Regions from separate parts of the Bradyrhizobium dasycarpum genome, predicted to be linked through region 1. Evidence: riboswitches for the same ligand, from Rfam matches in the RefSeq annotation. Region 1 holds a riboswitch; the other holds the start of a gene.
What was found. A riboswitch is a leader RNA that binds a small molecule or an ion and turns the genes downstream of it on or off. The one in region 1 is predicted to bind cobalamin.

Region 1 (4,996 bases):
CGGCCGGTCCTCGGGCCCGGTTGATTGCGACGCGCGTGATTTCGCAGGATCGCACCGCAACCGCCGCGATCGCGGAAGGAGATGGCGCATGACGGTGCATTTCATCGGCGCCGGGCCGGGCGCACCTGATCTGCTGACCTTGCGCGGTCGTGACCTGATCGCGGCCTGTCCGGTCTGTCTCTATGCGGGCTCACTCGTGCCCGAGGGCGTTCTGGCGCATTGCCCGCCCGGCGCGCGTATCGTCAACACGGCGCCGCTGTCGCTCGACGACATCATCGCGGAGATGGCCGCCGCGCATGCAGACGGCAAGGACGTCGCGCGGCTGCATTCCGGCGATCTCTCGATCTGGTCCGCGATGGGCGAGCAACTCCGCCGCCTGCGCGCGCTCGGCATTCCCTTTACGGTCACGCCAGGTGTGCCGTCCTTCTCCGCCGCTGCGGCCGCACTTGAGCTTGAGCTCACGCTGCCGGGTCTTGCCCAGACGGTGGTGCTGACGCGCACACCGGGCCGCGCCAGTGCGATGCCTGACGGCGAGAAGCTGGCCGCGTTCGCCGCAACCGGCGCGGTGCTCGCGATCCATCTGTCGATCCACCTGCTCGATCAGATCGTGGTCGAGCTCACGCCGCATTATGGCGGCGATTGCCCGGTCGCCATCGTCTGGCGCGCGAGCTGGCCGGACCAGCGCATCGTGCGCGCGACGCTGGCGACGCTTAATGCCGCCGTCGGCACGGAGATGGAGCGCACCGCGCTGATCCTGGTCGGAAGGACGCTTGGCGCTGCGGATTTCGACGACAGCCGTCTCTATGCGGCCGACTACGACCGCCGCTATCGGCCGGTCGGCGCCGAGCCGCGCTTTCCGGAGGCGTCGTGATGCCGGCCGGCCTCGTCATCTCCGCACCGGCCTCCGGGGTCGGCAAGACCACGCTGACGCTGGCGCTTGCGCGGGCCTTTCGCCATCGCGGCCTGAACGTGCAGTGCTTCAAGAGCGGGCCGGATTACATCGATCCGGCCTTTCATGCCGCCGCTACGGGACGTGCCTCCGTCAATCTCGACAGCTGGGCGATGGATCGCGGGACGATCCTGCACCTCGTTGGCCGCGGCACGGATGCCGATATCGTGCTTGCCGAGGGCTCGATGGGCCTGTTCGACGGCGTCGCCGCGCGCGGCGTCTGCGGCACCGGCGCCACCGCCGACATCGCGGAGATGCTGGGCTGGCCGGTGCTGCTGGTGATCGATCCCTCGGGCCAGGCGCAGACCGCCGCCGCAATCGCCGCGGGCCTGCGTGATTATCGTCCCGGCGTCAGACTTGCCGGCGTCGTGCTCAATCGCGTCGCCAGCCCGCGCCACGAAGCCCTGGTGCGCCGTGCGCTCGTTGATGCCGGCATCGCCGTGTTCGGCGCGCTGCCGCGCCATGCCGAGATCAGCCTGCCGAAGCGGCATCTCGGCCTGGTGCAGGCGGAGGAGCAGGCGGAGATCGGCAAGCTGATCGACGAGGCCGCGCGCTTCGTCGCCGAGCATGTCGATCTCGATGCGGTGCTGCGCGCGGCCGCGGCCTGGTCGCCGCAAGCGGCGGTGAGCGGCCTGAACGTGGCGCCGCCGGGACAGCGCATTGCGCTGGCGCGTGATGCCGCATTCTCCTTCGTCTATCCGCATATGCTGGAAGCCTGGCGCGCGGCGGGCGCCGAGATCGTGCCGTTCTCGCCGCTGGCCGATGAGACGCCGGACGCGAGCGCTGATGTGTGCTGGCTGCCGGGAGGCTATCCCGAGCTTCATGCCGGCAGGATCGCGTCCAATGCACGCTTTCGCAGCGGCCTTCGTGCCTTCGCCGAGACGCGGCCCGTGCATGGCGAGTGCGGGGGCTACATGGTGCTGGGGACCGGGTTGACCGACGCGGAAGGTGTCCGCCATGAGATGACGGGCCTGCTTGGCCTCGAGACCAGCTTTGCCAAACGCCGCATGCATCTGGGCTATCGCCTTGCGGCGCTCGCGGCGCCGATGCCGGGACATCGTCCCGGCGCGCGTCTGCGCGGCCACGAGTTCCACTATTCGACCATTCTCGCTCAGCCTGACACGCCGCTGGCGGTCGTGCATGATGCAACGGGCGCCGTCATCGCCGAGACCGGCTCGCAGCGCGGCCATGTCAGCGGCACCTTCTTTCATCTGATCGCGGAGGACCGGTGAGCGGGTTCGTTTCCTTCGTCTCCGCCGGCCCCGGTGATCCCGAGCTGCTCACGCTCAAGGGCGCCGCGCGGCTGCGCGAGGCCGACGTCGTGCTCTATGACGATCTCGCCTCGGGCGCGATCCTCGATCTCGCCCGGCCGGGCGCCAATCTCGTCGCGGTCGGCAAGCGTGCGGGGCGGCCCTCGACCAAGCAGCATCACGTCAACCGCCTGCTGGTCGACTATGCCGCGACAGGGGCGCGCGTGGTGCGGCTGAAGTCCGGCGATGCCGGCATTTTCGGCCGGCTCGAGGAGGAGATCGAGACGCTGCGCGAGGCTGGCATCGGCTATGAAATCGTTCCCGGCGTCACCTCGGCCTGCGTCGCCGCCGCGCAAGCCGGCATTCCCCTGACGCGGCGCCACACCTCGCGCCGGGTGCAGTTCATCACCGGCGCCGACGTCACCGGCGAGCTGCCGCCGAATCTGAACTGGGCGGCGCTGGCCGATCCTGAGGCGACGACCGTGGTCTATATGGGCCGGCGCACCTTTCCGGCGCTTGCCGCAAAATTGATCGCGCACGGCCTCGCCGCGGACACTCCGGCGCTAGTCGCCGAATCCCTCGGTCGGCCCGACGAGCGGCTGGTCCGCACCACCATTGCCGAGCTGGCCGAGCAGCTTGCCCGTGGCGGCGCTCCCACGACCGCCGCCGTGATCCTGTTCGGCGCGCTGGCGGGGGATTATCCGTCATGATCGTCTCGGCCGAGCCTCGCCCCTTGACGCCGGCGCGCCGAAAGGGGCACACAGGAGCGGCAAGGTGCTCGACGCGGCGCAAAGCGCCGGAGCATAATCGGGAATGGGGATGGGCGGACCAAGTTGCGGCGCCCAAAACCCCAGCCGCCCCCGCGACTGTAAGCGGTGAGGGACTTCGATCAGCCACTGGGCCGCAAGGTTCGGGAAGGCCGGAGAACCCAGTGAACCGCGAGCCAGGAGACCGGCCCTGCACGTTTTGAGGCCAAGGCCGTCGGGTGTGACGGCAGGAAGGATCTGAACCATGCATATCGAACCCGGTCTAGTGACGGGCGCCAAGCTCGTGCTGAGTTACGCAACCGGCATCGCCGCAGGCGGCGTTGCCTTGAAGCTTGCAGCCGAAACCGTGCGCGAGCAGGGCCTCGGCTCGTTCGCAGGCCGGACGCTCGCCACCACGATCCTCGTCTTCATCTTCTTCGAGATCCTGCCGCACTTCCCGGTCGGCGTCTCCGAGGTGCACTTCATTCTCGGCTCGACCTTGTTCCTGCTGTTCGGTGCCGCGCCCGCAGCCTTCGGCCTCGCATTCGGCCTGCTGCTTCAGGGTGTGTTGCTCGAGCCGGTCGACCTGCCGCAATACGGCATGAACGTCACGACGCTGCTGGTGCCGCTGTTCGCGATCCAGGCGATCGCCTCGCGGATCATTCCGCGCAACACGGCCTATGTCGACCTGAAGTATCGGCAGGCGCTGGCGCTGTCGACCACCTATCAGGCCGGCGTGATCGCCTGGGTGGCGTTCTGGGCGCTTTATGGCTCGGGCTTTGCGATGAGCAATCTCGCCAGCATCGCCACGTTCGCGGCGTCCTACGCGCTGGTGATCGTGATCGAGCCGCTCGCCGATCTCGCCGTGCTGGCGCTGGCGAAGTCGCTGCGCGGCGTCACCGCGCCCGGCCTCGTCACTCCGCGCCTGCACAACGCAGCTTGACTGAGACAAGGGGCGGCCGTCATGGCCGCCCCGACGCGCGATGCTCACGCTTTCCCTGATCGGCATCGGTTGCGGCGATCCCGGCCAGCTCACGCGCGCCGCCGTTCAGGCCATCAACGCCGCCGACCTCGTCCTGATTCCGCGCAAGGGAACGGCGAAATCCGATCTCGCCGATCTCAGGCGGACGATCTGCGCGGATGTGCTCACCAGCGACACGACAGCCATCGCCGAGTTCGATCTTCCCGTGCGCGATGCTGCCGAGGCGGATTACCGCAAGGGCGTGGACGACTGGCACGATGCGGTCGCCGCGACCTGGTCGCAGGCGATCGCAGATCATCTCGGAAGCAACGGCAAGGTTGCGCTGCTGATCTGGGGCGATCCTTCGCTGTATGATTCCTCGCTGCGCATCGCGCGGCGGCTCGCCCCCTTGCCCAGAATCGAGGTCGTGCCCGGCATCACGTCGATCCAGGCGCTGTGCGCGGCCCATGCGCTGCCGCTCAACGATATCGGCGAGCCGTTTCTGGTCACGACCGGGCGGCGCCTGCGCGAAGGCGGCTGGCCGCAAGGAATCGACACCGTGGTGGTGATGCTCGACGGCGGCACGGCATTCGAATCGTTGGATCCGGCAGGGATTCACATCTATTGGGGCGCCTATCTCGGCATGCCCGATCAGATCATCATGTCCGGCGCCCTCGCCGAAACCGGCTCGCGCATCGTCGCCGCACGGCAGGAGGCGCGCGCGCGGCATGGCTGGATCATGGACAGCTATATTCTCAAGCGCAGGCGTTAAGCGAGGCAGCATGCTCCCCGAATGGGTCACCCAGAACTGCCCCGCGATCTCCGCGCTTCATCGCGAGGCGGCGATCGCGCGTCAGGCGCAGCTGACGAAGCCGACCGGCGCACTCGGCCGGCTCGAGCAGCTCGCGATCGAGCTCGCCGGCCAGCAGGCGACCGCGCAGCCCCGTGCCGCGCGCGTGCCGATCATCGTCTTCGCCGGCGACCACGGCATCGTCGCGCAGGGCGTGTCGGCCTATCCGCAAGCGGTCACCATCGCGATGATGGCGAATTTCGCCTCCGGCGGTGCTGCGATCTCGGTGCTGGCGCGCGA
Region 2 (4,996 bases), 850 kb from region 1:
CGCACGATGCTCGGCCGCATCGCGCAGCTCGAGGCGAGCCCGCCCGACGAGGGATGGGACGGCGCCTGGCGTCTCGACAGCAAATAGGCTGCCGCACCGGAAAAATTGCTTCTGCTCGATAACGATGTTCGCCGTGACCTATTTCCCGGGCTTAGGTTTGACGTCCTTGAGGCGTTTGATGGGGACACGCCGATGCCAGAACTTCAGGACAGGCTGGAACGGTTTGAGACGCTCACCGCCGAATGCGAGCTGATCGCCAAGCTCGCCACCGACGCCAGCAAGCGCGAGTTCTATCTGAAGCTTTCGGAGCAGTACCGGCAGTTGGCGCTCGACATGCGGCAGGCGATCGCGGCCGCGGCCTGAGGCCGGCTGCAATCCGTTCTTAAGGTTTGGCGCGCATCCTGATGGCATGCGGGCGTCGCTGATCGGCGGTGCCCGTGGTGGGAAGGCCGGAGTTCGCTGCAATGCAGCGCGCACCGGAACGTCATTGTCGTGCTAGACAGGGCAAATCCCATGCGCCTCGTTGCTGTGATCGTGTTCGCGCTCATGACGGCGGCCTGCGACCAGGAGCAGGACATCACCGGCTCGACGACGCCGGCCTGCCCCTTGCGGAACTACAGCTACAATCCCCGCGACATGAACCAGTGCGTTAACGCCTGCAAGGCATGCGATCGCGGCACCACCGTCACCTGCTCGACCTCCTGCACCCTCAAGGGCGCGCGCTGAGCGCGTTGGCGGCTGCCTCCGGAGCTGGCTCTCGCAATCGGCGGTGCTTAGGCACCGGAACGATTCACTTGGGTTAATCATTGAAGAGGCGGCAGGACGTGGAGTCCGATGGAAATGGGTATGCTCGATCCCGGTCGATTTCTGGTGTCGTGCTCGCATTGCGAGGCCTGGCCGATGGCCGCCAATGTGAAGCGGTCGAGCTGGTCGGCGTCTCCGCATGAGGTCCGCTTTGTCTGCACGCGCTGCCGCCGCGAGGAAACCGCGATCGTCTCGGCCTCCGGCGAACTGACCCCGATCAAACGCATCGATGTTCCGCCGCGCGACGTCACGGCCGCCTGGGCCCAGGCGCAACGTCCTCGCGGACGGACCTGAGCGCCGCCCAACGGTCGATTGACACTCTGCCGGAGCGACACGTAAATGGCCGGCGACGGTTCTCCCCAGGGAGATCAAAAGGGAATGTGGTGCGGGACGTCCCAATGCCGGGATCTGTCTCAACGCCACGGCTGCCCCCGCAACTGTAAGCGGTGAATCTTTCGTCCTGTGCCACTGGGAACCTCGGTCCTGGGAAGGCGACGTAAGGTAACGACCCGCGAGCCAGGAGACCTGCCGTCAGCCGTGGTCACACGCGAAGATGTCGGTCGGGGAGTACAGACATTGGCTTTACCGGAGCGGTCCGCCGCTCTGCCGTGAAACCTCGTTCGCTGTGACGTGCCACTGACGTCATACCGAGGTGACAACATTGTCCCGTCTCATTTCTGCCGCCCGGCGCCTTGGCGCCGGTCTGTTCGCATCCATCTCGCTCCATTCGCTGGATCTATCCACCGCCTTCGCCCAGCAGGGGCTTGCCGAGCAATTGCCGCCCATCGAGGTGAGCAAGTCCGACGATCGGAACCGGACGCGGGCGAGGGCGATCGGTGAGGGCGATGCGACGCGGCTGCGGCGGGCCGCGAACGGCGCGCCGGCAGGCGATGGCACCGGCTCATCCGGCTCGGGCTTGGAGGCTGCCGCCGGCAGCGGCGGCATCGTCGGGGCCGCCACGACCGTCATCACGGCCGCGGATATCGCGCATTCGCCGTCGCAGACGCTTGCCGAGATCATCGCAACGCAGGTGCCGGGGGCCCAGATCACGACGTTCTATGGCGGCCAGATCGGCGCCAAGACCAGCGTGGACCTGCGCGGATTCGGCGCCTTTGCCATCGCCAACACGCTGGTGCTGGTCAACGGCCGGCGGCTCAACGACATCGACATGGCGCAGGTGGACCTCTCCACCATCCCGCTCAATTCCATCGAGCGCATCGAGATCACGCGCGGCAATTCCGGAGCGGTGCTCTACGGCGACAACGCGGTCGGCGGCGTGATCAACATCGTCACCAAGACCGGCGCCGGCGGACCGCCCGCGACCGCGCGCATCGAGGCCGGCTTCGGCTCGTTCAACACCAGGCTCGGCAACGTCTCGACCTCGCTCAATTCCGGTCCGTGGTCGACCTCGTTCTACGGCAATACCGCCAGGACCGACGGCTATCGCGACAACAATCGCTATTCGCAGCAGAACGGCGTCGGCAATCTCAACTACACCACGCCAGGCCTGAGCGCGTTTCTCACCGTCACCGGCGATAATCAGGAGCTGCGGCTGCCGGGCGGCCGCACCGTCGATCCCTCCATCGGTCTCGACGAGCTCACCACCAATCGGCGCGGCACCAGCACGCCGTTCAACTACGCCAACCAGCAGGGTTTTGGCGCGACTGCCGGCTTCACCAGGACGCTGGTCAACGGCGTCGATCTCATTGTCGACGGCGGTGTGCGTGACAAGAAGCAGCAGAGTGCGTTCTTCGCGAGCCCGACGCCGGTTCCGGCCTTCTTCACGTCGACTTATGTCGAGTCCCATCTGACGAATTGGTCGATCACGCCGCGGCTCAGCGTGAAGAGCCTGCTGCTCGGCCTGCCGTCGCAGCTCCTGACCGGCATCGACTATTACGATGCGAGCTTTGCGCAGCACCGCGGCGCCGGGCAGGGGCTCGCCGCCTGGCACAATTACGACCTCAGGCAGCAGACGGTCGCGGGTTATTTCCAGCACACATTGGGCGTGCTGCCCACGACCGACATCTCCTACGGCGCGCGGGTGCAGAACGTCCGTCTTGCGGCACGCGACAATTTCGACGCGGCGGCGCCGTTCAATGCTGACATCGGCGCGCTGCCGCTGACGAGCGACGAGACCCAATATGCGCTGCATCTCGGGGGCGAGCATCGTCTCAACGACGTCGTCTCGCTGTTCGCTCGCGCCGCGCGCGCGTTCCGCACGCCTGACGTCGACGAGCGCCTGTCCTCGGGGCCGTCCTTCGATCTCCTGACTTTCGCCGCGATCCCGCAAACGTTCCAGCTCAAGACCCAGACCTCGCAGGACATCGAGGGCGGTCTGCGCATCAGGGGCGGCGGTCTGCAGCTGCAGAGCAGTCTCTATCTGATGGACCTCACCAACGAGGTCCATTTCAACCCGGTCCTGTTCTACAACACCAATCTCGATCCGACCCGGCGCTACGGCTCGGAGACCAGTCTGTCCTATCGCGTCAACGACACCCTGCTGCTGCGCTCCGGCATGGCCTATACCCGCGCGGTCTTCCGCGAAGGCGCCTGGGCCGGCAACGACGTGCCGCTGGTGTCGCGCTATACGGCGAGTGCGGGTGTCAGCTGGAACATCTGGCAGAACTACGTGGTGCTCGATGCCACTGCGCGCGTCTGGAGCGAGCGGCGCATGGACAACGACCAGGCGGGCACCCAGAAGCCGATCCCGGCCGGCGGCACGATCGACCTCAAGCTCAGCGGCCAGTATGAGCGCTACTTCTGGTCCCTCGGCGTCAACAATGTGCTGAATGCGCTCTACTACGACTACGCCATCGCCAGCACCTTCACGGACGGCCGCTTCAGCGCCTATCCGCTGCCCGGCCGTACCTATCTGCTCAAGGCCGGCGCCACGTTCTGACTCCGGCGGGCTGTCAGATGCCTTCGGATGGACCAGCGTTTCGCAATGACGTTGCTGGAGAGAACATGTGCGCGCATCGCTCTCTTGCCCCGGACGCAGCGCAGCGCTTTTTTTGGCGGCGCGCTGCAGAGCCGGGACACGGCGCCTGGGGCTTCGTGATCGGCGCGGCTGCGCTCGTCGCCGCCTACGCGGTCAGCCGGGATGCGGCGGCGCGTGAGGTGGTAGCCCGGGTGAGCGTAGCGCTAAGGCACCTGCCTGTGTCGGCCTCTGTCAATCCTGTCCCGCAAAAAAGATTCCGCTTTACCGAAATTCGGTTTCGGCGTATACGTCGGCCATCCCGGCTCAACCAGGAGGGGCGATCTCGAGGTCGTCTTGATCGCGAGCCGGGCTTGCGGTGGACGCGGCAGCGTCGGCACGAGAGGTGTGGGCAGGGCGGGTAGTCCCTGTGAGCCCATGGCCGCGTGCAGACGAACGGCGCTGTTCAGTTCGTCGCGCCGACATTCGACGGCACCGTGCACGATGCCGTCGACCCTGTGGCGCGAACGAATGCGCGTACGGCAAAACCGTGTGGTCCTGGCCGTCGTTGCTACGGTCAAGCTTTTCGAAGATGCGCGCGAGTCCAACCGGGCGGACGGCATCGTCAATTCGAACGGCGAGGGAGGCCAGAAGGAAAGTTCGGCTCCCGGGAGAGCACGGCATAAGCCGTCCGACCATCGCGCAGGGAAGGCCGAGTGATCGGCACCACCTGTATGCTGCTGTGCGGTTCTTCCTGCGTGTGCATTTTCGCGCAGCGGACCGCGGGTGCGATGTCGGCACCCGGCCTTCCCTGCGCCCTCTTGGATTTGAGGGTGGAGTGATCAAGCAAAACTCGGGCGAATTGCGCCGCGAGGCTGCGAAGGCGTGTCTGCAACCACGTACTCAGTGTCATCGCCCGCCTTGTGCGCACTTGCGCACTGGGGCGGGCGATCCAGTATTCCAGAGGCCGCAGTAATTGAACCGAGAAGCCGCGGCGTACTGGATTCCCCGCCGGAGCCTGTCATCGGGCTCGCCGAAGGCGAGACCCGGTGGCGGGGAATGACAGTGGTGATGGGAGGAAATAGCCTACCGCCTCGCCCACACCGCTCTCGTGCCCCGGACACAGCGCCCCCGGCGATGCGAAGCATCGTCCGGTACGTTGCGCTGCAGGGCCGGGGCCCATGTCGCGGCAATGTGCCGTGTCGCCCTGGGTCCCGGCTCTGCACCGCAACGCTCTCGCGTCGCGGCTTGTCCGGCACACGAGAGTGCGGCAGAGCC

Region 2: another riboswitch for cobalamin. It lies ahead of ACETMP_RS07550 (TonB-dependent receptor); the one in region 1 lies ahead of ACETMP_RS11575 (energy-coupling factor ABC transporter permease).

What each region holds. Positions count from the first base shown of each region.
Region 1 covers NZ_CP169574.1:2,339,203-2,344,198, reverse strand. Annotated here, with positions in the region: gene ACETMP_RS11595 (cobalamin biosynthesis protein) at 1-92, shown strand, start outside; gene cobM (precorrin-4 C(11)-methyltransferase) at 89-871, shown strand; gene ACETMP_RS11585 (cobyrinate a,c-diamide synthase) at 871-2,181, shown strand; gene cobA (uroporphyrinogen-III C-methyltransferase) at 2,178-2,909, shown strand; cobalamin riboswitch at 2,955-3,174, shown strand; gene ACETMP_RS11575 (energy-coupling factor ABC transporter permease) at 3,211-3,888, shown strand; gene cobF (precorrin-6A synthase (deacetylating)) at 3,929-4,678, shown strand; gene cobT (nicotinate-nucleotide--dimethylbenzimidazole phosphoribosyltransferase) at 4,689-4,996, shown strand, end outside.
Region 2 covers NZ_CP169574.1:1,484,241-1,489,236, reverse strand. Annotated here, with positions in the region: gene ACETMP_RS07570 (adenylate/guanylate cyclase domain-containing protein) at 1-87, shown strand, start outside; gene ACETMP_RS07565 (hypothetical protein) at 193-363, shown strand; gene ACETMP_RS07560 (hypothetical protein) at 514-726, shown strand; gene ACETMP_RS07555 (hypothetical protein) at 835-1,098, shown strand; cobalamin riboswitch at 1,138-1,352, shown strand; gene ACETMP_RS07550 (TonB-dependent receptor) at 1,466-3,703, shown strand.